3 regions of the Gulosibacter sediminis genome follow, and region 3 is predicted to be linked to each of the others. Evidence: predicted binding sites of a transcription regulator. Region 3 holds the regulator's gene; each other region holds the start of a gene.
The links. Region 3 encodes HrcA, which represses chaperone genes, less so after heat shock. Its sites were predicted from a motif close to TTNGCACTCGNNNNNNNCGAGTGCNAA; they were not measured.
Positions count from the first base shown of each region.

Region 1: a site for HrcA is predicted at 7,266-7,292, ahead of groES (co-chaperone GroES). Genes of this name have one in related genera too.
Region 2: a site for HrcA is predicted at 1,438-1,464, ahead of groL (chaperonin GroEL). Genes of this name have one in related genera too.

Region 1 is NZ_JASCYH010000035.1:6,454-16,909, forward strand. It holds gene QM019_RS10235 (iron-siderophore ABC transporter substrate-binding protein) at 1-400, shown strand, start outside; gene QM019_RS10240 (FecCD family ABC transporter permease) at 409-1,425, shown strand; gene QM019_RS10245 (FecCD family ABC transporter permease) at 1,422-2,438, shown strand; gene QM019_RS10250 (ABC transporter ATP-binding protein) at 2,435-3,262, shown strand; gene QM019_RS10255 (siderophore-interacting protein) at 3,252-4,169, shown strand; gene guaB (IMP dehydrogenase) at 4,246-5,748, opposite strand; gene rarD (EamA family transporter RarD) at 5,872-6,852, opposite strand; gene groES (co-chaperone GroES) at 6,932-7,225, opposite strand; gene QM019_RS10275 (class I SAM-dependent methyltransferase) at 7,386-8,591, shown strand; gene QM019_RS10280 (hypothetical protein) at 8,605-9,273, opposite strand; gene tsaD (tRNA (adenosine(37)-N6)-threonylcarbamoyltransferase complex transferase subunit TsaD) at 9,304-10,456, opposite strand, start outside.
Region 2 is NZ_JASCYH010000014.1:11,550-22,005, reverse strand. It holds gene groL (chaperonin GroEL) at 1-1,399, opposite strand, end outside; gene QM019_RS06530 (cold-shock protein) at 1,510-1,722, opposite strand; gene QM019_RS06525 (LytR C-terminal domain-containing protein) at 1,791-2,366, opposite strand; gene QM019_RS06520 (DUF3263 domain-containing protein) at 2,396-2,683, opposite strand; gene msrB (peptide-methionine (R)-S-oxide reductase MsrB) at 2,796-3,200, shown strand; gene QM019_RS06510 (YceI family protein) at 3,190-3,735, opposite strand; tRNA gene QM019_RS06505 (tRNA-Thr) at 3,793-3,868, opposite strand; gene QM019_RS06500 (SDR family NAD(P)-dependent oxidoreductase) at 3,914-4,666, opposite strand; gene QM019_RS06495 (ABC transporter ATP-binding protein) at 4,750-5,748, shown strand; gene rlmB (23S rRNA (guanosine(2251)-2'-O)-methyltransferase RlmB) at 5,745-6,716, opposite strand; gene cysS (cysteine--tRNA ligase) at 6,713-8,119, opposite strand; gene ispD (2-C-methyl-D-erythritol 4-phosphate cytidylyltransferase) at 8,125-9,339, opposite strand; gene QM019_RS06475 (CarD family transcriptional regulator) at 9,356-9,838, opposite strand; gene QM019_RS06470 (hypothetical protein) at 10,001-10,456, shown strand, end outside.
Region 3 is NZ_JASCYH010000001.1:122,293-132,748, forward strand. It holds gene metB (cystathionine gamma-synthase) at 1-343, shown strand, start outside; gene QM019_RS00635 (polyribonucleotide nucleotidyltransferase) at 597-2,858, shown strand; gene QM019_RS00640 (M16 family metallopeptidase) at 2,933-4,279, shown strand; gene QM019_RS00645 (histidine phosphatase family protein) at 4,276-4,875, shown strand; gene dapB (4-hydroxy-tetrahydrodipicolinate reductase) at 4,898-5,620, shown strand; gene QM019_RS00655 (tetratricopeptide repeat protein) at 5,624-6,076, shown strand; gene thyX (FAD-dependent thymidylate synthase) at 6,147-6,878, shown strand; gene hemW (radical SAM family heme chaperone HemW) at 6,868-8,082, shown strand; gene hrcA (heat-inducible transcriptional repressor HrcA) at 8,103-9,113, shown strand; gene dnaJ (molecular chaperone DnaJ) at 9,160-10,254, shown strand; gene QM019_RS00680 (16S rRNA (uracil(1498)-N(3))-methyltransferase) at 10,254-10,456, shown strand, end outside.

The sequences.
Region 1 (10,456 bases), on a different contig from region 3:
GTTCATGTACGCCGGCCTCGGCGATGAGTCGCAGATCGGCTTCTACACGTCACTCGACCCGCGCGCGGGCTACCTCGAAGACCTCGGCCTCTCGGTGCCGCAGTCGGTGGCCGATGCGACCGAAACCGCCGACGGCTTCTACGTCGACATCAGCGCGGAGAACATCGACCAGCTCAACGACGTCGACGTGCTCGTCGTCTACGGCGACCAGGCGCTCCTCGACGAATGGCAGGCCGACCCGCTCATCAGTCAGATTCCCGCCGTGCAGAACGGCTCGGTCGTGCTGCTCGGCAACGACGGCGCGCTCGCCGCTTCGGCGAACCCGTCGCCCCTGTCGATCCCGTGGGGTGTCGACGAGTACGTGCAGCTGATCGCCGACGCGGCCGACAAGGTCAAGTAGTTCCCCGCGTGCACAGCGTGCGAATCGGCCGCCGCCGGAGACTCCTCGGGCTCCTCCTGCTCGTCGGTCTGCTGGCGGTGGCCGCCGCACTTTCCCTCGCCTTCGGTGCCCGCGTGGTGAGCTGGCAGGAATTCCTGGCCGGCGTCACCGGCAGGGCCGGCCCGAGCGACATCGGTGCAATCGCGGTGCAGGAGCGCATCCCCCGCACCGTGTTCACCCTCGTCGCGGGCGCCGCGCTCGGCGTCTCTGGCGCCCTCATGCAGGCACTCACCCGCAATCCCATCGCCGACCCGGGCATCCTCGGCATCAACACTGGCGCCGCGCTCGGCGTCGTGGTGAGCATGTCGGCCTTCGGCCTCTCCACCCTCCCCCAGTACCTCGCGTTCGCCCTGCTCGGCGGGCTCGTCACCGCCGTCGCCGTCTACGCCATCGCCTCACTCGGCTCGGGCGGCGCGACGCCCGTCAAGCTCGCGCTGGCCGGCGTAGCGACCACCGCCGTGCTCACCTCGCTCGTCAGCGTCGTCACGCTGACGCAGAGCGACGTGCTCGACGTGTGGCGGCACTGGACCGTCGGCTCGGTCGGCCGCGGCAGTTGGGAGTCACTCGCGATCATCTCACCGCTGCTCATCATCGCGGCGGCGCTCGCAGCGTTCTCGCTCGGCCCACTCAACTCGCTCGCGCTCGGCGACGAGGCCGCGACCGGGCTCGGCGTGAACGTGCTGCGCACACGCATCCTCGTCGCCGTTTCGGGCGTGCTGCTCTGCGCCTCCGTCACCGCGGTCGCCGGGCCGATCAGCTTCGTCGGGCTCATGGTGCCCCACATCGTGCGGTTCCTCGTCGGCCCGAACCAGGCCTGGGTCGTGCCGCTCTCGGCCCTCGGCGGCGCGACCCTGCTGCTGCTCGCCGACGTGATCGGCCGCGTCGTCGTACGCCCCGGCGAGCTTGCGGTCGGTCTCATCACCGCGTTCGTCTGCGCGCCCATGCTCATCGTCATCGCCCGCCGTTCGAAGGTGCGCGAACTATGACCCTCGACCTCGCCTGCCGCGCCCGCACCCGCCGCTACCACCTCGTGGTCGGCGTGCTCGTCGCGCTCCTCCTCGCCCTCGTCGTCGCGTTCGCGATGATCGGCGACGTCGTCTATCCAATCGGCGATGTACTCGCCGTCGTGGCCGGGCAGGATGTGCCGGGAGCGTCGTTCAACGTCGGACAGCTGCGCCTGCCCGCGGCCACGCTTGCGGTGCTTGCGGGCGTCGCGTTCGGCGTCAGCGGCTGCGTGTTCCAGAACCTGCTGCGCAACGACCTCGCGAGCCCCGACATCATCGGCATCACCTCGGGCTCGAGCACCGCCGCGGTGTTTGGCCTGCTCGTGCTGGGGTGGAGCGGTCCCGCCGTGTCGGCTCTCTCCGTGGTCGCCGGGCTCGTGGTCGCAGCCATAATTGCGGCGCTCGCGGCCCGCCGCGGCGGCTTCGGCGGCCGACTCATTCTCATCGGCATCGGCGTGAGCGCGATGCTCGTGTCGGTGACAAGCTACCTACTCATGTACGGCAACGTGAACAGCGTGCCCGCGGCCCTGCGCTGGCTCAACGGCAGCCTCAACAATGCGAGCTGGGACGACATCCCCGTGCTGCTTATTGCCCTTGCCGTGTGCGGCGGCGGGGTGCTCGCACTGCAGCACAACCTGCTGCCCATGGAGCTTGGTGACGAGGCCGCGACGGGGCTCGGTGTACGGGTGCAGCGCTCGCGGCTCACCCTCATGCTGCTCGCCGTCGCCCTCACCTCGTTCGCAACCGCCGCATCCGGCCCGATCTCGTTCGTCGCGTTCCTGTCGGGTCCGATCGCGCTGCGCCTCACCGGCCGCAGTAACCACTCGCCCATCGTGCCCGCGGCGCTCGTCGGCGCGGTGCTCGTGCTCGCGGGCGAGCTCATCGGCCAGCACGCGCTCGGCGTGCGCCTGCCGGTCGGCGTCGTCACCGGGCTCATGGGCGCGCCGTTCTTCTTGTACCTCCTCATCCGCTCCAACCGAAAGGGGGCCCAGTGACGAAGCACGCCCTTGTGCTCGAAGCGTCGGGGCTCGACGCGGGCTACGGCCGCACCGCGATCGTCCATGACGCGACCGTGCGCATCCCGCCCGGCGAAATCACGGTGATCCTCGGCGCCAACGCCTGCGGTAAGTCGACCCTGCTCAAGACCTTCGTGCGCGTACTCAAGCCGCTCGCGGGCAGCGTCGTGCTCGACGGCCGCGACGTCGCCGCGACACCGTCGAAAGAGCTGGCGCGCCAGCTCGGGCTGCTCCCCCAACAGCCGATCGCGCCCGAGGGCATCACGGTCTACGACCTCGTCGCGCGCGGCCGGCACCCACATCACCGGGCGTTTCAGACCCACGCGGCCGACGACGACGCGGTGGTCGCCGATGCCCTCGCCGCGACCGGCGTCACCGAGCTCGCGGGGCGGGCCGTCGACGAGCTCTCGGGCGGCCAGCGGCAGCGCGTGTGGATCTCGATGGCCCTCGCGCAGCGCACCGACGTGCTGCTGCTCGACGAGCCGACGACATTCCTCGACGTGACACACCAGTACGAGGTACTCGACCTGCTCACCGACCTCAACCGCGAGCGCGGCACGACCATCGTCATGGTGCTCCACGACGTGAACCTCGCCGCCCGCTACGCCGACCACCTCATCGCCATGCGCGGCGGCAAAATCGTCGCCACCGGCACCCCGCGCGAGGTCGTCACCGAGGCCACCATGGCCGAGGTGTACGACATGACCTCGCGCGTCATCGACGACCCGGTCTCGGGCGCACCGCTCGTGCTGCCCGTCGGTCGCCACCACATCGACCCCACCGGAGGAAGCCATGCCCGTTAGCACCACCGTCGCCCCGTTCGCCCTGTTCCCGGTGCGCGTCACCGCGGTGCGCGACATCTCGCCCGGATTCCGCCGGGTCACGTTCGTCGACGAGTCGCTCGGTCACTTCGGCGACCCGGGCTGGGACCAGCGCATCAAGCTGCTGTTCTCGACGCCGACCGCGGATGCGCGCACGCTGCTCGGCTCGACCGACTGGTATGGCGACTGGCGCGCGCTGCCCGAGGACGCGCGCCCGCCCATCCGCACCTACACGACGCGCTATGTGCGACCCGAGCTGAGCGAAGTCGATGTCGACCTCGTCGTGCACCCGGGCGGCACCGGGCCCGCCTCGCGCTGGCTTGAGGGCGCCGCCGAGGGCGACGAGCTCGTGCTGCTCGGCCCGGATGCGCGCTTCGACGGCGAGCCCGGCGGGGTCGACTTCGTGCCGCCGGCGCGCACCGAGCAGTACCTGCTCATCGGCGACGAGACGGCGGCACCCGCGATCGCGGTGATGCTCGAGCAGCTGCCGGCGGATGCTCGGGGTGTCGCGGTCGTCGAGGTCGAGTCGGCCGCCGACGCCGCGTACTTCCCCGCGCATCCCGGCTTTGAGGTGCGCGCCGTGGCGCGGGCCGGAGCCGAGCACGGTGCGGCGCTCGTCCCGGCCGTCGAGTGCGCCGCAGCCGAGCTCGCGCCCGAGGGCACGCCGCAGACCCTCACCGAGATCAACCTCGACACCGACCTGCTCTGGGAAGTGCCGCGCACCGCAAAGGGCGGCGCCGCGCTCGAGCAGACCTCGCTCTACACCTGGCTTGCGGGCGAGTCGAATGCCGTGAAGACGCTGCGCCGGCACCTCGTCGGCGAGCGTGGCATCGACAAGCGCACCGTCGCCTTCATGGGCTACTGGCGCCTCGGCCGCGCTGAAAACTAGCCGCACCCCTCAACAAGGCAGAGATCGCGAATGCGCGGGGCCAGCCGCGAGTGCGCCGCCAGCCCTGCGCGAGCGCCTACTTCTTGTAGTTCGGGGCCTCCATGACCATCTGCACGTCGTGGGGGTGGCTCTCTTTGAGGCCCGCCGGGGTGATTCGCACGAAGCGGCCGCGCGACTGCAGGTCGGGGATCGTGCGGGCGCCGACGTAGAACATCGACTGGTGCAGGCCGCCGGTGAGCTGAAACACGTTCTGACGCACCGTGCCGCGGTACTGCACCTTGCCCTCGATGCCCTCGGCGATGAGCTCGTCGTCGCTCGGCACGTCGGCCTGGAAGTACCGGTCGCGCGAGTACGAGGTCTTCTTGCCGCGAGTCTGCATCGCGCCGAGCGAGCCCATTCCGCGATACGACTTGTACTGCTTGCCGTTGACGAAGATGAGGTCGCCGGGCGCCTCGTCGGTGCCCGCGAGCAGCGAGCCGAGCATGACGGCGTTCGCGCCAGCGACGAGCGCCTTCGCGATGTCGCCCGAGAACTGCAGGCCACCGTCGGCGATGACCGGCACGCCGGTGCCGCGCGTCGCCTTCGAGGCCTCGTAGATCGCGGTGATCTGGGGCACGCCGACGCCCGCGACGATGCGCGTGGTGCAGATCGAGCCGGGGCCGACGCCGACCTTGACCGCATCCGCGCCCGCCTCGACGAGCGCCGCGGCGCCCTCGCGGGTCGCGACGTTGCCGCCGATAATGTCGACGTCCTTGAACGCCGGATCGTTCTTGAGCTTGCGGATCATGTCGATCTCGCCGCGCGAGTGGCCGTTCGCGGTGTCGACGACGATGACGTCGACACCGGCGTCGAGCAGCGAGCCCGCGCGCTCCCAGGCGTCGCCGAAGAAGCCGATGGCCGCGCCGACGCGCAGGCGGCTGATCGCATCCTTCGTCGCCAGCGGGTACTTGTCGCGCTTGTCGAAGTCCTTCACCGTCACGAGGCCACGCAGAATGCCGGCCTCGTCGACGAGCGGTAGCTTCTCGATGCGGTGCTGGCCGAGCAGGCGGAACGCGTCGTCGCCACTGATACCGACAGGGCCGGTGATGAGGCCCTCCGACGTCATCACCTCGTGCACCTTCGTGGTCGCCTTCTCGCTCTCGGCAACGAAACGCATGTCGCGGTTCGAGATGATGCCGACGAGCTTGCCGGCCTCGTCGACGACGGGCAGGCCCGAGATGCGGAACTGGCCGCAGATCTCGTCGACGTCGGCGACGGTCGCGTCGGCCGAGGTCGTGATGGGGTTCGTGATCATGCCTGACTCCGACCGCTTCACGCGGTCGACCATGTCGGACTGGTCCTGAATCGAGGCATTGCGGTGGATGATGCCGAGACCACCCTGGCGAGCCATCGCAATCGCGAGCCGTGACTCGGTCACGGTGTCCATGGCCGCCGAGACGAGGGGCACCTTGACCGAGATGTTGCGGGTGAGCTGCGTGGTCGTGTCTACCTCAGACGGAATCACATCGGTTTCTTCCGGAAGCAGCAACACATCGTCATAGGTGAGTCCGGTAAAGCCGAAGGGATCGTGCTCAGTCATTTTGCTCCTGCAAACGCGGTAGTGATCGCCCGCCGAGGACGCGGGCGCGTATCTCCATGGTACGACCCAACGTAGGGGCGGCGCGGGGCATTCCCGGGGTCGGGCCCGGGTGGTACCGGATGCTCAGACGACGTTGATCTCGCCGGTCGGGTCGGGCTCGACCCTGGTGCGTCGGCGGCGTCGCCCAACATCGATCACGAGGTCGATCGTGAAGAACACGAGGCCGAGCCACACCAGGCCGAAACCGAGCCAGCGCTCGGGCGGCATCGGCTCGTGCAGCAGCACGACGCCGAAGATGAATTGCATGGTCGGCGCGACGTACTGCACGATGCCCACTTCGACGAGGCTCAGGCGCGCGGTGGCCGCGGCGAACAGCAGCAGCGGCACGCTCGTCATGACGCCCGCGAGCAGCAGCATCGTGGTGTGGCTGCCCGACACGCGGCCCATCGTCAGCCCGCTGGTCACCTCGATGAAGATGAGGATGCCGATGCCGACCGGCGCGAGCCAGAGTGTCTCCATCGTGAGCCCGGCGATCGGGTCGACGCTCCGACTCACCTGCTTTTTCAGCAGGCCATAGATCGCGAACGAGCACGCGATCGCGAGCGAAAGCCACGGCGGCTCGCCGTAGGCGACCACCATGACGATGAACGATGCCGTCGCGAGCGCGGCCGCGACCCACTGCAGCGGCCGCAGCCGCTCGCGCAGAAACACCATGCCGAGCAGCATCGAGATGAGCGGATTGAGGTAGTACCCGAGCGAGCCCTCGAGCGAGCGCCCGACCTCGACCGTGAGCACGTAGAGCGTCCAGTTCGCGAACACGGCGAGGCTCGCGAGGCCGAGGAAGAGCATCGAACGCCAGTTCTTAACGATGCGCATGAACGCACCCCAGCGGCGTGCAACCAGCAGCACCGCGAAGCAGAAGACGACCGAGAGGACGATGCGCCACGCGATGATCTCAAAGGTGCTCGTCGGCTTCACCGTTTGCAGGTAGAGCGGCAGCAGGCCCCACACCGCGAACGACGAGATGCCGAGAATGAGGCCGGTCGTCTGCGTCGACCCCGATCGCTCCGGTGCGGATGCGGGGCTGGCGGCAGAGTTGGTCACTTCGGCAGCATACGCCGAAGCAACAACAAAGGCGGGCCCCCGGTATTCCGGGAGCCCGCCTGGTCGTTACGCGAGTAGCCTAGGCGATCTTCGCGAGCACGTCGCGAGCCGAAAGGATGAGGTAGTCCTCACCGGCGTACTTCACCTCGGTGCCACCGTACTTCGAGTAGATGACCTTGTCGCCAACGGCGACATCCATGGGGATGCGCTCGCCGTCTTCGTCGAAGCGGCCGGGGCCGACGGCGACAACCTCGCCCTCCTGCGGCTTCTCCTTGGCGGTGTCAGGAATCACGAGACCCGACGCGGTGGTCTGCTCGGCCTGGACCTGCTGGATGACAATGCGATCTTCGAGCGGCTGAATGTTCACCGACACGGCAATCCTCTTTCTCTTGACGAGCTGTGCAAGTTTGAAGTTAGCACTCTCACCCTGAGGGTGCTAACTCGAGTGTATTGGGTGCTCCCTGATGGTGCCACCCAGCCGCCCGAGCGTACGCCCAGAGCGAAGGCTCCCGCCTGCAAGTACGGTAGGCAGGGTGAATCGCGACGACCTGGAAGTGCTGCTCACCCCGGAGGCCCTGCGCTTGCTCGACGAGTACGCCGAGCTCGACACGGTGAGCGACGCCGTCGGCGCGGTCATGACGCTGCGCAAGGCCGGCGTCGACGCGCACACGAGCGCCGTCGTGCTCACGCAGCTGCAGCTGCGCCGGCGGGCGCGCGCGAAGTTCGGCAAGTTCGCCGCGAACATGCTCTTCACGGATGCCGGGCTCGCGCAGGCGACCCGGCTGCAGGTCGCGGCGCGGCACGCCGACCGGTTTCGCCGGGCCGAGGTGCGCACCCTCGCCGACCTCGGCTGCGGCATCGGCGCCGACTCGCTCGCGTTCGCGTCGCTCGGCTTCGACCTGCTCTCGGTCGACGCCGACGAGCTGACCGCCGCCATCGCGAGCTTCAACCTCGCGCCGTTCTCGAACGCGCGCGTCGAGCATTCGACGGCCGAGGCCACAAACCTCGATGGCGTCGAGGGTGTGTTCCTCGACCCCGCCCGCCGCACCGAGTCGCGCGGCGGCACCCGGCGCCTCGCTGACCCCGACGACTGGCGCCCCTCGCTCGGCTTCGCCTTCGATGTCGCCGCGAACGGCCGGGCGGCCGGCGTGAAACTCGGCCCCGCGATGCCCCACGAACTGCTCCCGCCGAGCACCGCATCGAGGCCAGTGGAGACGCAGTGGCTGTCGGTCGAAGGCGAACTCGTCGAGTGCGCCGTATGGCTCGGCGCCACGGCGCGCGCCGGCGTGCGCCGCAGCGCGCTCGTCCTGCGCGACGGCGCCCACGAACTCACGTCAGCCGGCGCAGCGAGCGAGGATGCGCCCGTCGGCGAGCTCGGCGAGTTTCTCTACGAGCCCGACCCGGCGCTCATCCGCGGCCGGTTCATCGGCGAATTGGCGGGACTCCTTGGTGGGCACATGATCTCGCCCGAAATCGCCTGGGTGACCGCGCCCGAGTTGCACGAGACTCCCTTCGCGCAGGTGTTTCGCGTGCGCGAGGTGCTGCCGCTCCACGCGAGCTCGCTGAAGAAGCGGCTGCGCGACCTCGGCATCGGCCGGCTCGAGATCAAGAAGCGTGGCGTCGACCTCGACCCGGCAAAGTTGCGCAAGGAGCTGCAGCCTCGCGGCGACAACGCCGCGACGCTGATCTGCACGCGCGTCGACGAGCGCCGCGTCGCGATCCTCGCCGACCGCGCCTAGCCCCGCGGGCTAGTTACATCGCGACAACGATCGCGGTCGCGATCGCAATCGCAATCGCAATCGCGCTGCCCGCAATGCCGATGCCGGCGAGCGCCTTTCCGTTCGGCTCGCGACTCATCGCAACAACCGAGATGACCAGGCCAATGACGCCGAGCGCACCCGCGATGATCCACACAATGCCGGGGAAGCAAAGCAGGATCAGCGCGATGAGCGCGAGCGCGAGGCCGACGTACGAGAACGTGGGCCGCGCAGCCCCGGCCGCGGGCGCGCCGAACTGCGTCGGCGCAAACTCCTGCTCGCGCGGCTGGCCGTAGCCCTGCTGCTGGGTCGGCGGAGCGCCGTACCCACCCGGCTGCGGCTGGGCCTGCTGGCCCTGCTGGTGCTGGGCCTGCTGCGACACCGGCTGACCGGCGAGTGGCGGCTGCCCACCCGCGTAGTCGCCGTATTCGCGGTGCTCGGGGTGCTGCACCCGGTCGGTGTACTCGTCGTTCATGAGGCCATCGACGTCGAGGGTGTCGCTGTCGTCGGCCTCACCGTTGTCGCCCGCCTCGCGCGGGTGAATCGGGCCCCGGCCGAAGTCAGAGCGGTCGTCGGTGACACCAAACGTGCCGCCCGCGGCCGGCACAACCTGTTCTTCCTCACCGTGTGGCCGCTGCGTGTTTGCGCCCCCGCTGTCAGTCATCGACATGCTCCCTTCGCCATCGCGATCATCCTAAATTGTCAGGCTCGAAGATTCCGTGAGTTGTGCCTGGGTCATCGGCAACGTCGAGTCGGCAGCGAAGTCGACCGGCGACGGCGCGTGCCCCGCGGCCACAAGCTGGGCACCGAGCACGGCGATCATGGCGCCGTTGTCGGTGCAGAGCGACAGCGGCGGGATGTGCAGCTGCACGCCCGCCTCGGCGCTCCGCTCTGCGGTGAGCTCGCGCACCCGCGCGTTCGCGGCGACGCCGCCGCCGAGCAGCAACCGCGGAATGCCGAGGTCGCGGCACGCCGCGAGCGCCTTAGTCACGAGCACGTCGGCGACGGCCTCGCGGAACGACGCGGCGATGTCGGCGACGGGCACCTGCTCCCCCGCATCCTCGAAACGCTCGACCTCGCGCGCGACGGCCGTCTTCAGCCCCGAGAACGAGAAGTCGTAGCGGTGCCGCTCGAGGTCGGATGCGCGCGACAGTCCGCGGGGGAAGCGGAACGCCTTCGGGTTGCCCTCGGCCGCGACGCGGTCGATCTGCGGGCCACCGGGGTACGGCAGGCCGAGCACGCGGGCGACCTTGTCAAAGGCCTCGCCGGCGGCGTCGTCGATCGTCTCGCCGAGCAGCTCGGAGTCGCCCGTGAGTGAGTCGACGCGGATCAGCGAAGTGTGGCCGCCCGAGACGAGCAGCGCGATGGTTGGAAACTCGACGGGGTCGCCGCCCTCGCGCAGCAGGTCGGCCGCGACATGGCCGACGAGGTGGTTCACGCCGTAGAGCGGCTTGCTGGTCGCAACCGCGAGCGCCTTCGCTGCGCCGACGCCGACCATGAGTGCGCCGGCGAGGCCCGGTCCCGCGGTCACGGCGATGGCGTCGAGCTCGTCGAGCGTCACGCCGGCCTCGTCGAGGGCCTGCTGCAGCACGTGCACCATTGAGTCGGCGTGGGCGCGCGCCGCGACCTCGGGCACGACGCCGCCGAACTTCGCGTGCTCGTCCATCGACGAGGCGACCGAGTTCGTGAGCAGCATCGTGCCGCGCACGATGCCGACGCCGGTTTCGTCGCAGCTCGTCTCGATGCCGAGCACGAGCGGCTCGCGCGCCGGTTCGAGGCGCGCGTCGGCCGCGCTGAGCGCCGTGTCGATGTCGGCTCGCATCACGATCGCGGCCTCCCGTTCCTTG
Region 2 (10,456 bases), on a different contig from region 3:
GGACCTTCTCGGCCACAACGCCCGGCTCGAGGCCAGCGTTGAGGGCGATCTGCTTGAGCGCGGCGTCAAGGCTCGACTTGACGATCGCGGCACCGGTCGCCTCGTCAGCAACGAGGTCGAGGGCGTCGATGGCCGAGCCCGACTGGGTCAGCGCAACGCCACCACCAGCGACGATGCCCTCTTCAACCGCAGCCTTCGCGTTGCGGACAGCGTCCTCAATGCGGTGCTTGCGCTCCTTGAGCTCGACCTCGGTGGCCGCGCCCGACTTGATGACGGCAACGCCACCGGCAAGCTTGGCGAGGCGCTCCTGAAGCTTCTCGCGGTCGTAGTCGGAGTCGGTGTTCTGGATCTCCTGCTTGATCTGCGCGACGCGACCCTCGATCTGCGCGGCTTCGCCAGCGCCCTCAACGATGGTGGTCTCATCCTTCGAGATGATGACCTTGCGTGCGCGACCGAGCATGTCGAGGTTCGTGTTCTCGAGCTTGAGGCCGACCTCTTCCGAGATGACCTGGCCGCCGGTGAGGATCGCGATGTCCTGGAGCATCGCCTTGCGGCGGTCGCCGAAGCCGGGAGCCTTGACGGCGACCGACTTGAAGATGCCGCGGATCTTGTTGAGCACGAGGGTCGCGAGTGCTTCGCCCTCGACGTCCTCGGCGATGATGAGGAGCTGCTTGCCAGCCTGCATCACCTTGTCAACGACGGGAAGGAGGTCCTTCACGTTCGAGATCTTGCTGTTGACGATGAGGATGTACGGGTCTTCGAACACCGCTTCCTGGCGGTCGGTGTCGGTGACGAAGTACTGCGACAGGTAGCCCTTGTCGAAGCGCATACCCTCGGTGAGCTCCAGGGTGGTCTCGAAGGTGTTCGACTCTTCGACGGTCACGACGCCTTCGCGGCCGACCTTGTCGATCGCCTCGGCGATGAGCTGACCAATGTGCGGGTCAGCGGCCGAGATCGACGCGGTCGCGGCGATGTGGCCCTTGCTCGAGACCTCGACTGCCGAGTTGAGCAGGTGCTCGACGACGGCGGCGACGGCCTTGTCAATGCCACGGCGGACCGAGATGGGGTCGGCGCCGGCAGCAACATTGCGCAGGCCTTCCTTCACGAGGGCCTGGGCGAGCACGGTTGCGGTGGTCGTACCGTCACCGGCGACGTCATCAGTCTTCTTCGCGACCTCCTTGACGAGCTCCGCACCGATCTTCTCGTACGGGTCCTCAAGCTCGATTTCCTTTGCGATCGAGACACCATCGTTCGTGATGGTGGGGGCGCCCCACTTCTTCTCGAGCACAACGTTGCGGCCGCGCGGGCCGAGGGTCACCTTGACGGTGTCAGCGAGCGTGTTCAGGCCACGCTCGAGACCGCGTCGAGCCTCTTCATCAAAGGCGATCATCTTCGACATAAATGTGTCGTCCTTTCAGGACCTGAGTGGTCTTCGGATTAGCACTCAGTGTCGTGGAGTGCTAATACCAATGTTGGCACTCCCACCCTGAGAGTGCAAGGAGAGTCCGCCTAGAGCGAGCGCACGTGCTCGGCCTGCGGCCCCTTGTCACCCTGCCTCACCTCAAACTCGACCGCCTGGTTCTCCTGCAGAGTGCGGAAACCATTCATGTCGATCGAGCGATAGTGCACGAAAACTTCCTGTGCGGGGGTGGTGTCACCATCAACGGTGATGAACCCAAAACCCTTTTCTGCGTCGAACCATTTCACGATGCCGGTAGCCATAGCGGCACCCTAGGTGGCAAGCGCAACCGGCACGTGAAATTCGCGTGACGGGAAGGGCAACGAGGCCGTTATAGCAGCGCGTCGGCTGCGTCTGCGCCAAGAATCACGACGAGCGTGCCCTCAGCGGCGATATTCGGGTCGACCGAGATCTCGCCGAAGCCGAGCGTCTCCTGCGCGCCCAGCGCCGCGCCGCGCTGGTCTTCGCTCGCCACGACGATGCTCGTGGTCTGGTAGTCGAATCTGTCGGCATCAGCAACGCTGCCGACAGTCCAGCCGCCGCCGGTCATGGCCTCCGAGCCGGCGGTCGCGAGGCCGGACGTGCCGACCCCGTTGAGCACGGTGACGCTGAGCGACGCGTCCACCGTCGCGGTCGGGCCGGTTTCGGTGGGAGTGGTGCTCGGCTCAGCGGTGCTCGACTCGGTCGGCGACGTCGTCTCCTCCTGCCCACCCATGTCAGCCGTGAACTGCACCTGGTTGTCGATCGCCCACATCACGCCGACGCCGATGCCGACGAGCAGCACGAACGCAATGATCGCCACGATCCACGACATGAACTTCGACGCCCAGGTTCGCGGTGCGCGGTGCGCCCCACGGCGCTTAAGCGTGCGGGGGAAGTCGTCGAAGCGATCCTTGGGGTACTTCACGTGTGCTGAATCTTCCTGCAGGGGTGGGGCTAGTTGCGGCCGTCGACCGTACCAAATCGGTGCGCTCGACGTGCCTCGCGCATCCGCCGAAGCCGGTGCACAAGCATCGGATACGCGACGAGCGCCGAGGGCGACTCAATGAGCGTACCGAGTATCTGATAATACCGAGCCGTGGAATAGCCGAACTGGGCGCGAATCGCGTCCTCTTTCCCCCGGCTATGGCGAGGATGCTCCGCCTCGAACTCAAGCAGGGCACGGTCTTCGTCGTGAAGCGGCGGCGGGCTCGAGTGTCGCAGGGCGCCTGCAGCTTCGGGCATATTCGCCTCCTCAGTGGTGTTGAACTAATAGCGGAATGCTCGCCCTGAGCTTACGCGCGCTCGGGTCATTTGCCCCAGCGGCGCGCGTACACTTGCCTAACCAGGAGGTCCCATGTCGTACGAAGTTGAACGCACTGACGCACAGTGGCGCGAGGTGCTCAACCCGCAGGAATTCCAGGTGCTGCGACAGGCTGGTACCGAACGCGCGTTCACCGGTGCGCTGCTGAATGAGGAGCGCCCGGGCACCTACACGTGTCGCGCCTGCGGCAACGAGCTCTTCAACGCGACGACGAAATTCGACGCGGGCTGCGGCTGGCCCAGCTTCTGGGAGCCATTGCGTGAGGGCGCCGTGGAGTATCTCGAAGACAACACGCTCGGCATGCGCCGCGTCGAGGTTCGCTGCGCGAAGTGCGGTTCGCACCTCGGGCACGTGTTCCCCGACGGCTACGGCACCCCCACCGGCGACCGGTTCTGCATGAACTCGGTCAGCCTGGAGTTCGTGCCCGCTACTGCTTAACGAGCGCGAGTTCGAACTCGAGCGTGATCTTGTCGCTGACAAGCACGCCGCCCGAGTCGAGCGGGGTGTTCCACCGAACATTCCAGTCGCGGCGGTCAATGCGTCGCGAGCCCTCGAGGCCCGCGCGCGTTGCGCCCATCGGGTCGTGCTCGATGCCCATGAGCTCGAGCGGGATCGACGTCTGCCGGGTGATGCCGCGAATGGTCAAGTCGCCGGTCACGATGAACTGATTGTCGCCGATCTCGTCGATCGAGCTCGAGACGAACGTGATTTGCGGGAACTCGCCGACGCTGAGAAAGTCGGGGCTCCGCAGGTGATCGTCGCGCTCCGGCTGGCGCGTGTCGATGCTCGCGGCCTCGATCGTGACCTGCACGTTCGACTCGCCCAGGTTTTCAGCGTTGATGTTGGCCTGGCCCTGCACGTTGTTGAACGCGCCGCGAACGCGCGACACCATGGCGTGGCGGGTCGAGAACCCGACGCGCGAGTGCGCATTGTCGATCTGCCAAGTACCGGCAAGCTGCCGATCAATTGCCATGTGCTGGCTCCTTTACTGGGTGCGGTGGTAGCGACTCACCTTAACCCTGCGAAGTCGTGGAGCCGCCTATCGGGTTCGAACCGATGACCTTCTGTTTACAAGACAGATGCTCTACCAACTGAGCTAAGGCGGCAACAGCATCCCATACTACGGGGTGATGGGATGCTGCGGTGACGGCCTAGACAGCCGTGTAGCCGCCGTCGATGAGGTAGTAGCCGCCCGTGACGAACGAGGCGTCCTCGCTGAGCAGGAAGCGCACCACCTTGGCGACCTCTTCGGGCTCACCGAGTCGGCCAAGCGGGTGCTTCGCCGCGAGTGCGTTGTACATCTCGTCAGGCATCTTCTGCAGCAACGGCGTGTTGATGTAGGCCGGGCCCACCGAGTTAATGCGCAGCCCCTGCGCACCGTACTCGGCCGCGGCGTTCTTCGTGAGGCCAACGACGCCGTGCTTGGCCGCCGTGTAGGCGCCGTTGCCGAGGGCTGCGACGGTACCGTGAATCGAGGCCATGTTGACGATGGCGCTCTCGGCCGCGCCGGCCTCGAGCATGGCAGGAATCTGGTAGCGCATGCCGTAGAGCACACCATTGAGGTTGATGTCGATGACGCGATCCCAGTCGTCAAGGTCGACCTGACCGGCGGGAGCGTTCGCGCCGCCGATGCCGGCGTTGTTCACCCCGTAGTTGAGCTTGCCGTAGGTCTCGATCGCGAACGCGACCGACTTCTCGCTGTCTTCCTTCACCGCGGTGTTCGCGACGAACGCGGCGGCGGTTCCACCGGCCCCGGTGATCTCGTCGACCACGCGGTTCGCGCCCTCTTCATTGATGTCCGACACAACGACCTTGGCGCCACGAGCAGCGAGCTCCTTCGCGATGGCTTCGCCAATGCCCGAGCCGGCTCCGGTGACCAGTGCGACGCGACCTGTAAATGACATGAATCTGACCCCTTAGTTCTCGGTTGGAGGTCTTCTCATGGTGACACCGCGCAGTGAACAACACCCGACTACGATTGCTCGGTATGGCCGCAGTTACCTTCGCGAGTGTCTCGCGCCGCTTCCCCGGCGCCACCCGAAATGCCGTTGACGATCTCAGCCTCGAGATTGCCGACGGCGAATTCTTGGTGTTGGTGGGTCCCTCAGGCTGCGGCAAGACGACGACCCTGCGGATGCTGGCGGGCCTCGACCCCGTCGACGCTGGCCAGATTCTGATCGGCGACGACGAGGTGACGAATGTCGCGCCGAAGGATCGCGACATCGCGATGGTGTTCCAGAACTACGCGCTCTACCCGCACCTCACGGTCGAACAGAACATGGGATTCGGCCTCAAGACGCGTGGCGTCTCGAAGGCCGAGCGCAACGAGAAGGTGCGCGAGGCGGCGAAGCTGCTCGACCTCGAACCTCTGCTGCACCGGCGCCCCTCCGAACTCTCGGGTGGCCAGCGCCAGCGCGTCGCCATGGGCCGCGCCATCGTGCGCGAGCCCCAGGTATTCCTCATGGACGAGCCGCTGTCGAACCTCGACGCGAAGCTGCGTGTGCAGACGCGCGCGCAGATCGCCTCACTGCAGCGCCGGCTCGGCACGACGACGGTCTACGTGACTCACGATCAGACCGAGGCGATGACGATGGGCACGCGCATCGCGGTGCTCAACGAGGGCAAGCTGCAACAGCTCGGCACGCCGCAGGAGCTTTATGACCGGCCCGTCAACGAGTTCGTCGCGAGCTTCATCGGCACGCCGGCGATGAACCTCTGGACCGAAAACGGTGAACGCGTCGGCATCCGCGCCGAGGATCTCCGTCTCACGAACGAGGGCGGAATCCTGGCGCGCGTCACGCTCGTCGAGGAACTCGGCTCCGACGGCTACCTGTTCTGCTCCGGCGAGATCGCGGGCGAAGAGATCCAACTCGTCGCGCGCGTTGACGGCCGCGATCACCCGCAGATCGGTGATGAGGTGCGCCTCGAGGCGAACCGGCAGCGCTTGCACCGGTTCCGCCTCGACGACGGCACTCGCCTCAACTAGAGCAATGCTTCCTTCGCCTCGGCGGCGGCCGCACGCAGCTTCGAAATCTCGTAGCAGGTGACGGAGGCGGCGATGCCCGCGTTGAGCGACTCGGTTGCCGCGTCGATCGGAATCGACACGATCGCGTCGCACTGCTCGGCGACAAGGCGCGAAAGTCCCTTGCCCTCCGAACCGACGACGACGAGCAGCGGCGAGGTCGCGAGGTCGAGTCCGGGAAGCTCGACGTCACCGTCGCCATCGAGGCCGATGACGAAAACGCCCTGCTGCTTGAGCGACTTGATCGTGTTCGTGAGGTTGCTCGCGAGCGCGACCGGCAGGCGCGCGGCCGCGCCCGCCGAGGTGCGCCACGCGGTCGCGGTCATACCTGCGGCCCGTCGCTGGGGAACGATGACACCGTGACCGCCGAATGCGGCGACCGAACGGATGATTGCACCGAGGTTCCGGGGGTCGGTGATGCCGTCCAGCGCCACGAACAGCGGCACATCGCCGCGCGAGATCACGCGCTCGGTGAGCTCGATCGGGTCGGAGTACTCGTACGGCGGCACCTTGAGCGCGACGCCCTGGTGTACGGCGTCGAACGGCACCATCCGGTCGAGCTCTTGGCGAGTCACCTCGAGCATGGGAATCTGTCGCTTCGCCGCGAGCTGAATGATCTCTTTAATACGGTCATCCACCTCGATGTTCTGCGCGACGTACACCGTCGTGGCAGGAATCTCGGCGCGCAGTGCCTCGACGGCCGCGTTGCGACCGGTCACCATCTCAGCGTCATTTTGTCCGCTCGACGACGCACGGCGCTGCCGCTGCTGCGGGCGCGCCTGGCGGTTCTTCGCGTCGGCGGCCTGCTTGCGCCGGCGGTCCTTCGCCCAGTGACGGTCCTCCGCGCGCGGCGTTGGACCCTTACCCTCGAGGGCCTTGCGGCCGAGGCCGCCGGTGCCCTTCGCGGGGCCCTTCTTCTGTGACTTGGTCATTCGTTCACGCTCCAGTGTGGTCCTTGCGGGCTGTCTTCAATCGTGATGCCGGCCGCGGCGAGTCCGTCGCGGATCCGGTCGGCGGCGGCCCAGTCTTTGACTGTGCGCGCCGCGGTGCGCTGTTCGAGTAGTTCGCCGACGAGCTTGTCAAGCACGGGCTCAAGCGACGCACCCGCGTTGTCCTGCGCCCATTCGTCGGCGAGCGGATCGAGGCCGAGGATGTCGAGCATCCCGCGCACGAGCGCCACCGACGCCCTCACTCCCTCGGTGTCCCCCGCCGAGACCCCGTTGTTGCCCTCGGAGACGGTGTCGAAGATGACGGCAAGCGCCTGCGGCACCGAGAAGTCGTCGCGCAAGTGCGCCTCGAATGCCTCCGGGAGCTCGGCCGCCGCGTCCACCTCCCCAACGAGGCGCGTCGCACGCTCGAGGAAGTTCTCGATGCGCGAGAACGCGGCCTCCGCCTCGTCGTAGGCGCTGTCACCCGCCTCGATCGTCGAGCGATAGTGGCCGGTGCCGAGCAGGTACCGCACGACGATGGGCCGGCGCGTGTGCACCAGCTCGGTCGCCGAGATGGTGTTGCCGACCGACTTCGACATCTTCGTGCCGCCGAGCGAGACGAGACCGTTGTGCAGCCAGTACTGCGCGAAGTCGTCGCCCGCGGCCTTCGACTGCGCGAGTTCGTTTTCGTGGTGAGGGAAGCGCAGGTCGCGGCCGCCGCCGTGAATGTCGAAGGCGGGGCCGAGATACTTCGTCGACATCGCCGAGCATTCGATGTGCCAGCCCGGGCGCCCCTCACCCCAGGGCGACGCCCACGCCGCAGAGGCGGGCTCGTCGGCCTTGCGCCCCTTCCAGAGCGCGAAGTCGGTCGCATTGCGCTTCGCGCGCGCGGGGCCGTCCGCGGCGTCGACCATGTCGGCCGGCCGCTGATGCGTGAGTTCGCCGTAGGCCGGCCAGCTCGCGGTGTCGAAGTAGACGTCGCCCGAGCCGTCGTTCGCGGCGTAGGCGTGGCCCCGCTCGATGAGGCGGGAGATGAGCTCCTGTATTTCAGGAATCACCCCCGTCGCGCGGGGTTCGTACGTCGGCGGCAGGATGCGCAGCGCGCCATAGACTTCGCCGAACTCGCGCTCGACGCGGTACGCCAGTGCCCACCAGGGTTCCTCCGGCGTCGCGTTCGCGAGCGTCTTGTCGTCGATGTCGGTCACGTTACGCACGAGGGTCACGCGGTACCCCTCGTGCGTGAACCAACGGCGAATCTGGTCATAGATGAGCGCCGAGCGCAGGTGCCCGAGATGGGGTCCCGACTGCACCGTCGGGCCGCAGACGTACAGCGATACCTCGCCCGGGCGGAGCGGAGCAAAGTCGACGAGCGATTGCAGTCGAGTGTCGTAAAGGCGCTGAGTCACGCCCTCTATCTTAGGTTCTCGTTGTCGAGCAGCGCCGTGGCGATCGCGAACACGCCGCCGTCGGTCGTGCGGGCCATGAATCCAAGCCCATCGCTCGTCGTCGCGCTCACCGAAATCGGTGCACCAAGCACCTCACTGAGGAACGCCGAGGCCTCCTCGGCGCGGCGGCCGAACCGGGGACGGCGGCAGATGACCTGCACGCTCGCGTTGAGGATGCGCCACCCGGCCGACTCGAGCAGCTCACGGGTCGCGCGCAGGAAGACCTCGCCGTGCGCGTTCGCGAAGCGCGGGTCGTCGGTGCCGAAGGTGCTGCCGATGTCGCCGAGGCGAGCAGCGCCGAGCAGTGCATCGACGAGCGCGTGACTCGCCGCGTCGCCGTCGCTGTGGCCGGAGAGGCCAGGCTCCCCCGGGAAATGCAGCCCGGCGAGCCAACATGGCGAATGGTCGTCGTAGGCATGAATGTCGGTGCCGACGCCAACGCGCAGTTCGACCGCGACCCCCGCTCGGCGCGCGAGTTCGCGTTCGGCGCGCGCCAGGTCGTGCGGCGTCGTGATCTTGAAGGCGTCCTCGTGACCGGGAATGATCTCGACCCGGCCGCCCGCGGCGGCAAATGTTGCCGCGTCGTCGGTGTCGGCGACGCTCCCCCGCTCGTAGGCGCGACGCAGCGCCTCCGCGGGAAAGCCCTGCGGCGTCTGCATCGCGCGCAGCGGTGCGCGATCAACGGTCTCGAGCACGAGTCCGGCGCCATCGACGCGTTTGATCGTGTCGACGACCGGCAGGCCGGGCACGGCGCCGTGGCCGGTGGCCCGCACCGCACCAGCGACGCGCTCGTGCAGTTCGCCGGGCGTCAAGGCACGGGCCGCGTCGTGCACAAGAATGACGTCGCAGTCGTCAGGCAGCTGCGCGACGGCCGCCTGCACCGAGTCGTAGCGCGTCGCGCCACCTTCAACGACGGCGGCGCTGACGAGTCGGTCGCTGCCGATTCGCCCGGCGAGCCCCGCGAGCAGCCCCTGAGCGTAACCACCGCGCTCGGCATCTGCCGGCGGGGTGGCAATCGCGACGGCCACGCGGCCGGGGAGCGCGTCGAGGGCGCGAACCGTGTGCGCGAGCATGGGCTCACCGGCGAGCTCCACGAAGGCCTTCGGCACCCCAAAACCAAGGCGGGTGCCACTGCCCGCCGCCACAATTACGACGCCGGTACAGGGCACCCCCAGGTGCATAGTTGTCACCGCGGAACTAGGCCGCGAGCACCTTGTCGAGGTGCTCGTTTGCCGCACCCTCGTCAATTTCTTCGGCGAGCGCGAGCTCGCTCACGAGCACCTGTCGCGCCTTCGCGAGCATGCGCTTCTCGCCGGCCGACAGGCCCTTGTCTTGGTCGCGGCGCCACAGGTCGCGCACGACCTCCGACACCTTGAGCACGTCACCCGACGCGAGCTTCTCCTGGTTCGACTTGTAGCGTCGCGACCAGTTCGTGGGCTCCTCGGTGATCGGCGCCTGGAGGACGTCGAAGACCTCCTGGAGGCCACGCTCATCGATAACGTCGCGCACGCCGACAAGTTCGACGTTCTCAGCCGGCACCTCGATCGTCAGGTCGCCCTGCGAAACGTTGAGCTTCAAATAGGTCCGCTCTTCACCCTTGATGATGCGAGTCTTGACTTCTTCGATCGTTGCCGCGCCGTGGTGCGGGTAAACGACGGTCTCGCCGACCTCAAGATTCATAGATGGGCCCCTTTCTCCAACGCCCCATTCTATCACGGAGGAGTGCTAGTATTCCGCGCCGCCGCCGCGGTGCACGGTGTAGCCCCTACAATCCGCTAGGCTTGGCACAGCTTTATTGGGCGAACCGGGAACGGTTCGCAACCACACCGGGAGGCCCCTGCCGTGAAGATCCGTGCCGTCGCCGCATCCGCCCTGGCTCTTGCGCTTGCTGCAGGCCTGACCGGCTGCAACATGTTCAGCCCGCAGCGCACGACCATGGAGTACGCGGCGAGCGATGGCGTCAACATCGACCTCGGCGACGTGCACGCGCGCAACGTGCTGCTGCTCACCAACGACGCTGGCACGGAGGCGAACCTCGTCTTCACCGCAGTCAATACCACCTCCGAGGACGCCCAGCTCACCCTCGACATCGAGGGCACGACGGTGAACGTCCCCCTCACCTACACTCCGGGCCAGCAGCTCACCGACGTCGGCTTCGGCGACCAGGGCCAGCAGCTCGTGCAGGGTGACTTCACCACCGGGACGACGGTCGAGGTGACCTTCCAGGCTTCCTACACCGACTCCGACGGCGCTCGCCAGACGGTCGAAGCGACTCACGCGGTGCCCGTGCTCGGCGAC
Region 3 (10,456 bases):
GGTGCAGCAGCTCAACTTCCCGGGTCTTGCCGAGCACCCGGGCCACGAGCTTGCGAAGCGTCAGCAGTCGGGTTTCGGTGCGATGTTCTCGATCGACCTCGTCGGCGGCGAGGACGCGGCACGCCGCTTCGTCGAGGCGGTCGAGCTCTTCTCGCTCGCGGAGTCGCTCGGCGGCACCGAGTCGCTCGTCGCACATCCCGCGACCATGACCCACGCGTCGATGACGCCCGAGGCGCAGGATGCCGCCGGCATCACGCCCGGCCTGCTGCGGTTCTCGATCGGCATCGAGCCGGTCGAAGACCTCATCGTCGACCTCAAGGCCGCCCTCGACGCCGCGCTCTAGTCTTCCTCAGCCCCGAACGCCACCCCACCCGTCCGCCAAGCGTGATGGTGGGGTGGCGTTCGGGGTTTCCAGACCGCTCGCTGCTAGGATCAGGGGGTTCGTACTAATTCGCACGCGGCTCAGCATTGCTGATTGTCGGTGGTGGCGAGCCGGACGCGTCTGAAACGCGACGCCGGAGCGCAATTACTGATGGTCAGCCGAGGGAGCCTCGACAGGTGTTGTGTGCGTGCGAGCGATACTAAGGAGGAGACCTTTGGAGGGTCCCGAAATCAAGTTCGCCGAAACCGTTATTGACAACGGTAAGTTCGGCACCCGCACCGTTCGCTTCGAAACGGGTCGTCTCGCGCAGCAGTCGCAGGGTTCGGCAGTCGCCTACCTCGACGACGAAACCATGCTGCTCAGCGCGACGAGCATCTCGAAGCACCCGAAGGAGCACTTTGACTTCTTCCCCCTGACGGTTGACGTTGAGGAGCGCTCGTACGCCAAGGGCGCCATCCCTGGCTCGTTCTTCCGCCGCGAGGGCCGCCCCTCGACCGACGCGATCCTCGCGTGCCGCCTCATCGACCGCCCGATGCGCCCGTCGTTCGTCGACGGCCTCCGCAACGAGGTGCAGATCGTCGTGACCGTGCTCTCGATCGCCCCCGACGAGACCTACGACGTGCTTGCCGTCAACGCGGCATCCATGTCATCGCAGATCTCTGGCGTGCCGTTCTCGGGCCCCATCGGTGCCGTGCGCATCGTGCTCATCGACGGCCAGTGGGTCGCGTTCCCGAAGTACTCGCAGCAGGAGCAGGCTGTCTTCGAGCTGACCGTTGCCGGTCGCCTCGTGACGAACGCCGACGGCAGCGAAGACATCGCGGTGATGATGGTTGAGGCGCAGGCACCCGACAACGCGTGGGAGCTTATCCAGAACGGCGCCCAGAAGCCAGACGAGGCCGTCGTTGCTGGCGGTCTCGAGGCCTCGAAGCCCTTCATCACCCAGCTCATCAAGGCGCAGCAGTCGGTTGCCGACCAGGTGAACAAGGAAATCAAGGAATACCCGGTATTCCCGGCCTACACCGAGCCCGTTCGCGCGCTCGTCGAGGCCGAGGCGAAGGACGAGCTCGGCAAGGTCTACCAGATCGCCGACAAGATCGAGCGCCAGAATGCCGACGACGCCCTCAAGGCGCGCGTGACCGAGGCCGTTGCGGCCAAGGTCGAGGCTGGCGAGCTCGAGGACTCGGCTCTGGGCCAGGTCTCGGCTGCGTACAAGTCGGTCACGAAGGACGTCGTTCGCGGCCGCATCCTCAGCGACGGTCAGCGTATCGATGGCCGCGGAGTTGCCGACATCCGCCAGCTCGACGCTGAGGTCGAGGTTGTGCCCCGCGTGCACGGCTCGGCCATCTTCCAGCGCGGCGAGACGCAGATTCTCGGCGTCACAACGCTGAACATGCTCAAGATGGAGCAGCAGATCGACTCGCTCAGCCCCGTTCAGTCGAAGCGCTACATGCACCACTACAACTTCCCGCCCTACTCGACCGGTGAGACCGGCCGTGTTGGCTCGCCGAAGCGTCGCGAGATCGGTCACGGCAATCTGGCCGAGAAGGCGCTGCTTGCAGTGCTGCCCACCCGCGAGGAGTTCCCCTACGCGATCCGTCAGGTCTCGGAGGCCCTCGGCTCGAACGGCTCGACCTCGATGGGTTCGGTCTGCGCCTCCACGCTCTCGCTGCTCAACGCCGGTGTGCCCCTGCGCGCGCCCGTCGCGGGTATCGCCATGGGCCTCGTGTCGGCTGAGGTCGACGGCGAGATGAAGTACCAGGCACTCACCGACATCCTCGGTGCCGAGGACGCGCTCGGCGACATGGACTTCAAGGTCGCCGGTACCTCGGAGTTCGTTACCGCTCTGCAGCTCGACACCAAGCTCGACGGCATCCCCTCGGAGGTGCTCGACGCCGCGCTCCAGCAGGCGCACGACGCTCGCATCAAGATCCTCAACGAGGCGATCACTGCTGTGATCTCGGAGCCCGACGAGATGGCGGCCACCGCACCGCGCATCATCTCGGTAAAGATCCCCGTTGACAAGATCGGTGAGGTCATCGGCCCCAAGGGCAAGGTCATCAACCAGATCCAGGAAGACACCGGCGCCGACATCTCGATCGAGGACGACGGCACCGTGTTCATCGGCGCGACCGACGGCCCCTCGGCCGAGGCTGCCCGTGCACAGGTCAACGCGATCGCGAACCCGCAGGTTCCCGAGGTCGGCGAACAGTACCTCGGTACCGTCGTCAAGCTTGCGAGCTTCGGTGCGTTCGTGTCGCTCCTGCCTGGCAAGGACGGCCTGCTGCACATCTCGGAGGTGCGCAAGCTCGTTGGTGGCAAGCGCGTCGAGAACGTCGAAGACGTGGTCTCGGTTGGTCAGAAGCTGCTCGTGAAGATCACGAAGGTGGACGACCGTGGCAAGCTCTCACTCGAGCCCGTGCTCGAGGAGGGCGAAGGCGCCGACGAGACCGAGGTCGAGTCGACCGACGCCGAGTAGCCACACCTGGCTGAGTAAAGCGGCCCGTGCAGCGCACGGGCCGCTTTACTCTATTCGGCTACACTCAAGCCGATATGTCTGCACCGATTTTGCTGCCACTGAACACGACTCACCTCGATGAAGAGGTCGCCGGAGCAGCCAGGCTTCAGCGCACGGTGCTGCCGAGCGGGGTGCGCCTGATCACCGAGGATGTGCCCGGCGCGGCATCCGTCTCGATCGGCTGCTACGTGCCCCTCGGCTCGCGCGACGAGCGCGATCGCGAGTACGGCTCGAGCCACTTCCTCGAACACCTGCTGTTCAAGGGCACGCCGAGCCGAGACGCCCGCACCATCGCGCTCGAGTTCGAGCGCGTCGGTGGCGACTTCAACGCGGCGACATCGCGCGAGCAAACCGTCTACCACGCACGGGTGCGCGCGGAAGATCTCGGCATGGCCATCGACGTGCTGAGCGACATGCTCACCGGTTCGCTGCTCGACAACGACGAGTTTGAGCTCGAGCGTGGTGTGATTCTCGAAGAGATCGCGATGAGTGCCGACGACCCGGATGACGTGCTCTGGGAGCGCTTCTACGCGAACTTCTTCGGCAACCATGAACTGGCCCGACCAATTGCGGGCACGCCCGAGAGCATCGGGGCGGCAACGCGCAACGAAGTCTGGGACTTCTACCGCCGCAACTATCGGCCCGACACGCTCGTCGTGGCCATCGCTGGCCGCGTCGACCACGACGCCGCGTTGCAGCGCCTCGAGGCAGGCCTTCGCAACGGGGGCTGGGACCTCGACCTGACCGCCGCGCCCGTCGCTCGCCGCACCGCTGAATCGCCCGTCGAGGTGACGCGTCATCACGCCCTCGAAAGCATCGAGCGACCGCTCGAGCAGACCAATCTGATCCTCGCGACACCGGGGCTCGTCTCGGGTGACGACCGTCGGCACGCTTTCGGGCTGCTCCACCACATCCTCGGTGGCGGGATGTCGTCGCGGCTCTTCCACGAGGTGCGGGAAAGGCGCGGGCTCGTGTACTCCGTCTTCTCCTTTGCCGCCAGTCACGCAGATGTTGGCGTGACCGGGGTGAACGCTGCCTGCCTGCCCGAGAAGGCCGCCGAGGCGGTGCGCGTGATTCGGGATGAGTTCGACCGCGTGGCGCAAGACGGTGTGACCGAGAGCGAGTTGGCCGACGCGAAGACCTCAGCCGCGGGTGGGGGTGCCCTGGCACTTGAGTCCATGCACTCGCGCATGAACCGCCTCGCCCGCGCCGAACTCGCGCTGGGGGAGTTCCTCGATCTCGACGCCTCCGTTGCGCGACTCGCCGAGGTCACGCGCGAGCAGGTGCGGGAGGTTGCGGGCATGCTGCAGGGAGATATGACGGTCGAAACGATCGGGCCCGTAACCGACGAGGCTCGGGCCGAGTTGGAGGCACTCGCATGAGTCATTTCCTCTACCTGGTGCGGCACGGGGAGGTGCGTGATGCCGAATTCGGCATCACCGACGGCCCGCTCTCGGAGCGCGGCCGGCAACAGGCGCACGCGCTCGGTAAGCGCCTCGCCGATGTGCCGTTCGACCAGGCGTTCACCTCGCCGCTCGACCGCGCACTCGAAACCTCGAGCATCCTCAGCAACTACGTGCAGGGGCCGCCGGTTGAGCAGACCAACCTGCTGTTCGACTGCATCCCGTCTTCTTCGAAAGATGCCCCCGACGGCTACGACGCGTTCTTCTCCGGGGTCGACGAGGAAGACATCGAGGCCGGCCAGGCGCAGATGCAAGACGCCGTCTCGGCCTTCATGACCCGGCCGCGCGAAGACGTCCACACACTGCTCGTTACCCACAACTTCGTTATCGGCTACCTCGTCGCGCACGCGCTTGGCATGCCCGAGTGGCGCTGGCTGACGCTCGGTAGTGGCAACACTGCCCTCACCGTGCTGCGACTGCGCTCTACGCGCCCCAGCGAGCTCACCCTTTTCGGGTCGACGGCACACCTGCCGCGCGACATGCGCACCGGTATGACGTGGACACCAGCTATCTAACTACCCCAGGAGCACCTTGCACATGACTGTTTCCGTCGCCATCAGCGGAGCCACCGGCCGCATGGGCACGCTGATTCGAGGCATCGTCGATGACCTCGACGGCTTCGAGGTGCACGCCGCCCTCGACTCGTCCTCGTCGCTCGACGAAATGCTCGGTGCCGACGTGCTCATTGATGTGACGCACTACGACGCCTCCGAGCGCGCCACACGGTTTGCGCTTGAGCACGGGCTCAACGTCATCATCGGCACGAGCGGCTGGGGCAAGGATCGAGTCACCGAACTTGAGTCGAGCATTCCGGCTGAACGGGGTGTGCTCGTTGTGCCGAACTTCTCGGTGGGTTCGCTGCTCTCGACGCACCTCGCATCGATCGCGGGCAAGTTCTACGACTCGATCGAGATCCTCGAGGCGCACCACGACCGCAAGGTCGACTCGCCTTCGGGCACCGCGGTGCGCACCGCCGAAGCGATCGCGCTGGCACGCGGTGCCGAGGTCTCGTCGCCGAACACCGATCAGCGCGCGCGGGGCGAGGTCGTCGCGGGCATTCCCATCCACGCCCTGCGACTGCGCGGCGTCGTCGCTGATCAGCAGGTGATCTTCGGTGGTGAGGGCGAACTCGTAAACATCCGTCACGAGACGGTGAGCAATCGCGCCTACGTGCACGGCATCACCCTGGCTCTGCAGCAAGCCCCGACGCTTCGCGGCCTCACAGTGGGGCTCGACGCCCTCCTCGGGCTGGGGAGCTAACCCGTGCGGAAGCTCAGCGGGGCGCAGATTGGCGTCTATGTGCTGCTCGCGCTCATGGCGATCTACTTGGTTGCCATCGCAGGAATCGTGTGGGGGCTCGTCACGAGTGGCGAGGTCATCGGTATCGTCATGGGTTTTGCGCTCATCGTGTTTCCGGTCGTCGGCGTGCTGTTCGTCATCCGCGACCTCCGCTTCGTCCTGCAGTCGAACCGGCTCATCGAGCGCATGGCCGAGTCCGGCGAACTACCGGAGGACAACCTGCCGCGTCAAAACAGCGGACGCCCCGATCGTGCCGCAGCCGACGCCGAGTTCGAGTCGTGGAAGGACCGCGTCGAGGCGAACCCGGGCGACTGGCGAAACTGGGTGCTGCTCGGCCTTGCGTACCGGGCATCTGGCGACACGCCGCGAGCTCGCCAGGCGCTTCGTCGCGCGATCGCGCTCGAGCGCGGGGTCTAACTGCGCACTCGCCGGCTCAAGCCGTTTGAGTCGAGTCTGGGCCGCCTGCGACGCGGTTAGGATTGAACGTGTGAGTGGTGACATCGAATTCCGCAGCGACGTAACCGTCGAACTCGTCCGGGCCCAGGCCACCGACCGCGATGTGCTCTTCGCGGCCCGCGTTTCGACCGTGGGCGAGCAGAGCCTCGACTCCGCGACCGGCGACACCGCCGAGCTCGCAAAGCGCGACCGCGGTCTGATCAACTACCTGATGCGCGACCGTCACGGCACCCCGTTCGAGCACAACTCGCTCACGTTTTACGTGCAGGCGCCGCTCTTCGTTTTCCGTGAATTCCAGCGCCACCGCATGGCGAGCTACAACGAAGAGTCGGGCCGCTACCGCGAGCTGCGACCGGTGTTCTACGTACCGGACGCCGAGCGCAACCTCCGCCAGGAGGGTCGTCCCGGCAAGTACGAGTTCTTCCCCGGCAGCGCCGAACAGGTCGAGCTCGTGCAATCCGAGGTGCGCGGCCAGTCCGAGGCCGCTTACGCGAGCTACCAGCGGATGCTCGACGCCGGCGTCGCTCGCGAGGTCGCGCGCACCGTGCTCCCGCTGAATATCTACTCGTCGATGTACGTGACGATGAACGCCCGCTCGCTCATGAACTTCCTCTCGCTGCGGCGCAAGGCCGAGGGCTCGACGTTCCCGTCATTCCCGCAGCGCGAGATTGAGATGTGCGCCGAGAAAATGGAAGACCTCTGGTCGCAGCACATGCCCGTGACCGCCGAGGTGTTCCAGGCGAACGGTCGCGTTGCCCCCTAGCGCGCTGCCCGACGGCGCCCCGGTGCCGCAGGACGGCTCGCTGCCCGGGTCCGTCACGGAGGGCCTCGCGGGTCGGCAATTCGGGGCGTACGTGCACATCCCGTTTTGTCGCGTTCGCTGCGGCTATTGCGACTTCAACACCTACACAGCGACCGAGCTGCGGGGTGTGAGCCAGGCAAGCTACGCGGATGCGGTGGCGCAAGAGATCGCGCTCGCTCGGGGCGTGCTCGACCAGGTCGGGCATCGTGAGCCGCTCAGCACCGTGTTCTTTGGCGGCGGCACGCCGACGCTGCTCCCTGCCGCCGACCTGGTGCGCACGCTCGGTTCGCTCCGCGACACCTTCGGCATCGTCGAGGGCGCCGAGGTTACGACCGAGGCGAATCCCGACTCGGTCGACGCCCACTATCTCTCGGCACTGCGTGAGGGCGGCTTTACCCGCGTGAGTTTCGGGATGCAGTCGGCGGTGCCGCACGTGCTGCGCACGCTCGACCGTACGCACGACCCGCTCCGCGTGCCAGAGGTCGTCGCCGCGGCGAAGGCGGTCGACCTCGAAGCCTCCGTCGACCTGATCTACGGCACGCCGGGGGAGTCGCTCGACGACTGGCGTCGCTCGGTCGATGCCGCGCTCGAACTTCAACCGACGCATATCTCGGCGTACGCGCTCATCGTTGAACCTGGCACGGCCCTCGCTCGGCAGATCCGTCGAGGCGAGGTCGCCGAGGTTGACGACGACCTGCAGGCCGAGATGTACGAGTATGCCGATGCCGCGTTCGCCGCGGCCGGCTTCCAGTGGTACGAGATTTCAAACTGGTCGCTCGATGGCGCGCATCCGTCGCGGCACAACCTCGCCTACTGGCACGACACCGACTGGTGGGGCTTCGGGCCGGGCGCCCACAGCCACGTCAACGGCACACGATTCTGGAACGTGAAGCACCCCGCGGCATACGCGCAGCGACTCGCGGAGGGCACTTCACCCGCCGCGGCTCGTGAGGTGCTCGACGACGAGCAGCGCTACGCCGAGCGCGTACTGCTGCGCTCGCGCCTGGTTGAGGGTTTGCCGCTCGAGGAGCTGCGGGATCGCCGCGCCGTCGCGGAACTCATCGCCGATGGCCTCATCGAGGGTGCCGACGCAATTCGCGGCACGCTGCGACTTACCGTTCGCGGTCGGCTGCTTGCCGACGTGGTTGCCCGAGCGCTCGCCTAAGCCGAAGTAAACTGGTCGCCATGGTGAGCGAACGCAGTCTAGAGGTGTTGCGCGCCATCATCGGCGACTATGTCGCCACGCACGAGCCTGTGGGGTCGAAGCGGTTGGTGGAGCGCTATCAATTTGGCGTGTCTGCGGCGACAATCCGCAACGATATGGCCGTCCTCGAGGAGGCCGAGCTCATCGCAGCGCCGCACACTTCGTCGGGGCGTGTGCCCACCGACAAGGGCTACCGCGTCTTCGTCGATCAGCTCGCCGACGTACGCCCGCTCACCACGGCGCAGCGGCGGGCCATCGAGCAGTTCATGGAGGGTTCGCTCGAGCCCGAGGAACTGCTCACCCGCTCGGTGCGCACGCTCGCGCAGCTCACCGGCACCGTGGCCATCGGCCACCTTCCCTCGCTCCTCGACGCGCACATCCATCGCATCGAGCTCGTCTCGCTGTCGGTGCGCCGCGTGCTGGTGGTGCTCATCACCGACACAGGCCGTGTCGAACAGCGCATCGTCGATCTCGAACGCGACACCGGCGACGAGGAATTTCTCGCGCTGCGCGACCTCGTCAATGAACGGCTCGTTGGCAAGCGGCTCGAAGACGCCGCGGCCGAGCTGCGCGAGCTGCATGACGGCGATGACTTCGGCGGGGTCGCCGACCGGGTGCTGCAATCGCTCGTGCAGCAGGTGTTCGCGAACCGCGACGACAAGCTGATCATCGCCGGCGCCGCCAACCTCGCACTGACGGAGCACGACTTCTCGTCGATCTTCCCCGTGCTCGAGGCGATCGAAGAGCAGGTAGTCTTGCTGCGACTCGTCGGGGAACTCGATCTCGACGAACGCGGCGTTGCAGTGTCGATCGGTCACGAGAACCTCAACTCGGCGCTTGAGGAGACGAGCATCCTCGCCACCGGCTATACCCCCGACGGTGAAGCCCGAGTGGGTATCCTCGGTCCGACGCGTATGGACTATCAGCGCAACATCGCCGCCGTTCGGGCGGTCGCGCGATACCTCTCGCGCAGCTTCGACACTCCGAGCTGACTACGGCTCCAACCACTTCATTTCATCCACTCAGGAGGCAGAGGTCTTGGCAGACCACTACGAGACACTCGGTGTGAGCCGCGAGGCAAGCCCAGAAGAGATCAAGAAGGCGTATCGCAAGCTGGCCCGTCAGCTGCACCCCGACGTCAACCCGTCGCCCGAGGCGGCCGAGAAGTTCAAGGACGTCACCGCTGCCTACGACACCCTCTCTGACCCGCAGCGGCGGCAGCAGTACGACCTCGGCGATGCCGGCGGAGCTGGCGGCGGATTCGGCTTCGGCGACATCTTCGACGCGTTCTTCGGTGGCCAGGGCTCGCGCCGCGGCCCGCGTTCGCGTGCCCAGCGGGGGCAGGATGCGCTCGTGCGCGTCGACCTCGACCTCGCCGAGGTGATCTTTGGCACGCATCGCGACATCGAGATCGCGACCGCGGTGCGCTGCGAGACCTGCGAGGGCAGCTGCTGCGCGCCAGGCACGAGCCCGACCACGTGCTCGACCTGTGGTGGCGCGGGTGAGGTCACCCGCCAGGTGCGCTCAGTGCTCGGCCCGGTCGTCACCTCGAGCCCCTGCGGCGTCTGCCAGGGCTACGGCACCGTCATCGAGCACCCCTGCGACACGTGCCACGGCCAGGGCCGCGTGCGCGCGCAGGTCACCCTGCCCGTTGACATTCCCGCGGGCGTCGACACGGGCCTGCGCCTGCACCTTCCAGGTCAGGGCGAGGCGGGTGCCGCGGGCGGCGCCTATGGCGACATCTACCTCGAGATCCGCGTGCGCGAAGACGACACCTTCACGCGTGACGGTGACAACCTGCTCGCGGCTGTCGAGGTCTCGATGGTCGACGCCGTGTTCGGCACCTCGGCCACGTTGCCCGGCGTGGATGGCGACATCGAGCTCGAGATCCCGGCCGGCGCACAGTCTGGTGACGTGCTCACCGTGCGCGGTCGCGGTGTGACCCGCCTGCGCAGCCCCATGCGCGGCGACCTCGACGTGACCCTGCAGGTGCGCACGCCGACGAAGCTCGATCACAAGCAGAAGGATCTGCTCAAGCAGTTTGCGGACCGCGACAAGCACCCCCAGGCTCCCGGCCTGATCAAGGACCAGCCCGGACTGTTCTCGAAGCTGCGCGGGAAGTTCGGCCGCTAGTGGCACACGCCTACTTCGCCGTCAGTCTTGCCGCGGTTCGCTCCGGTGAACTGATCACGGTGAGCGGCGGCGAGGCGCGCCACGCCGTGGGCGTCGCGCGCCTGCGCGTCGGGGAACAACTCACCCTGCTCGACGGCGAGGGTGGCAGCGTCATCGCCGAGGCGAGCGAAGTCGGCGCAACGGAGTTCACCGCGCGAGCGCT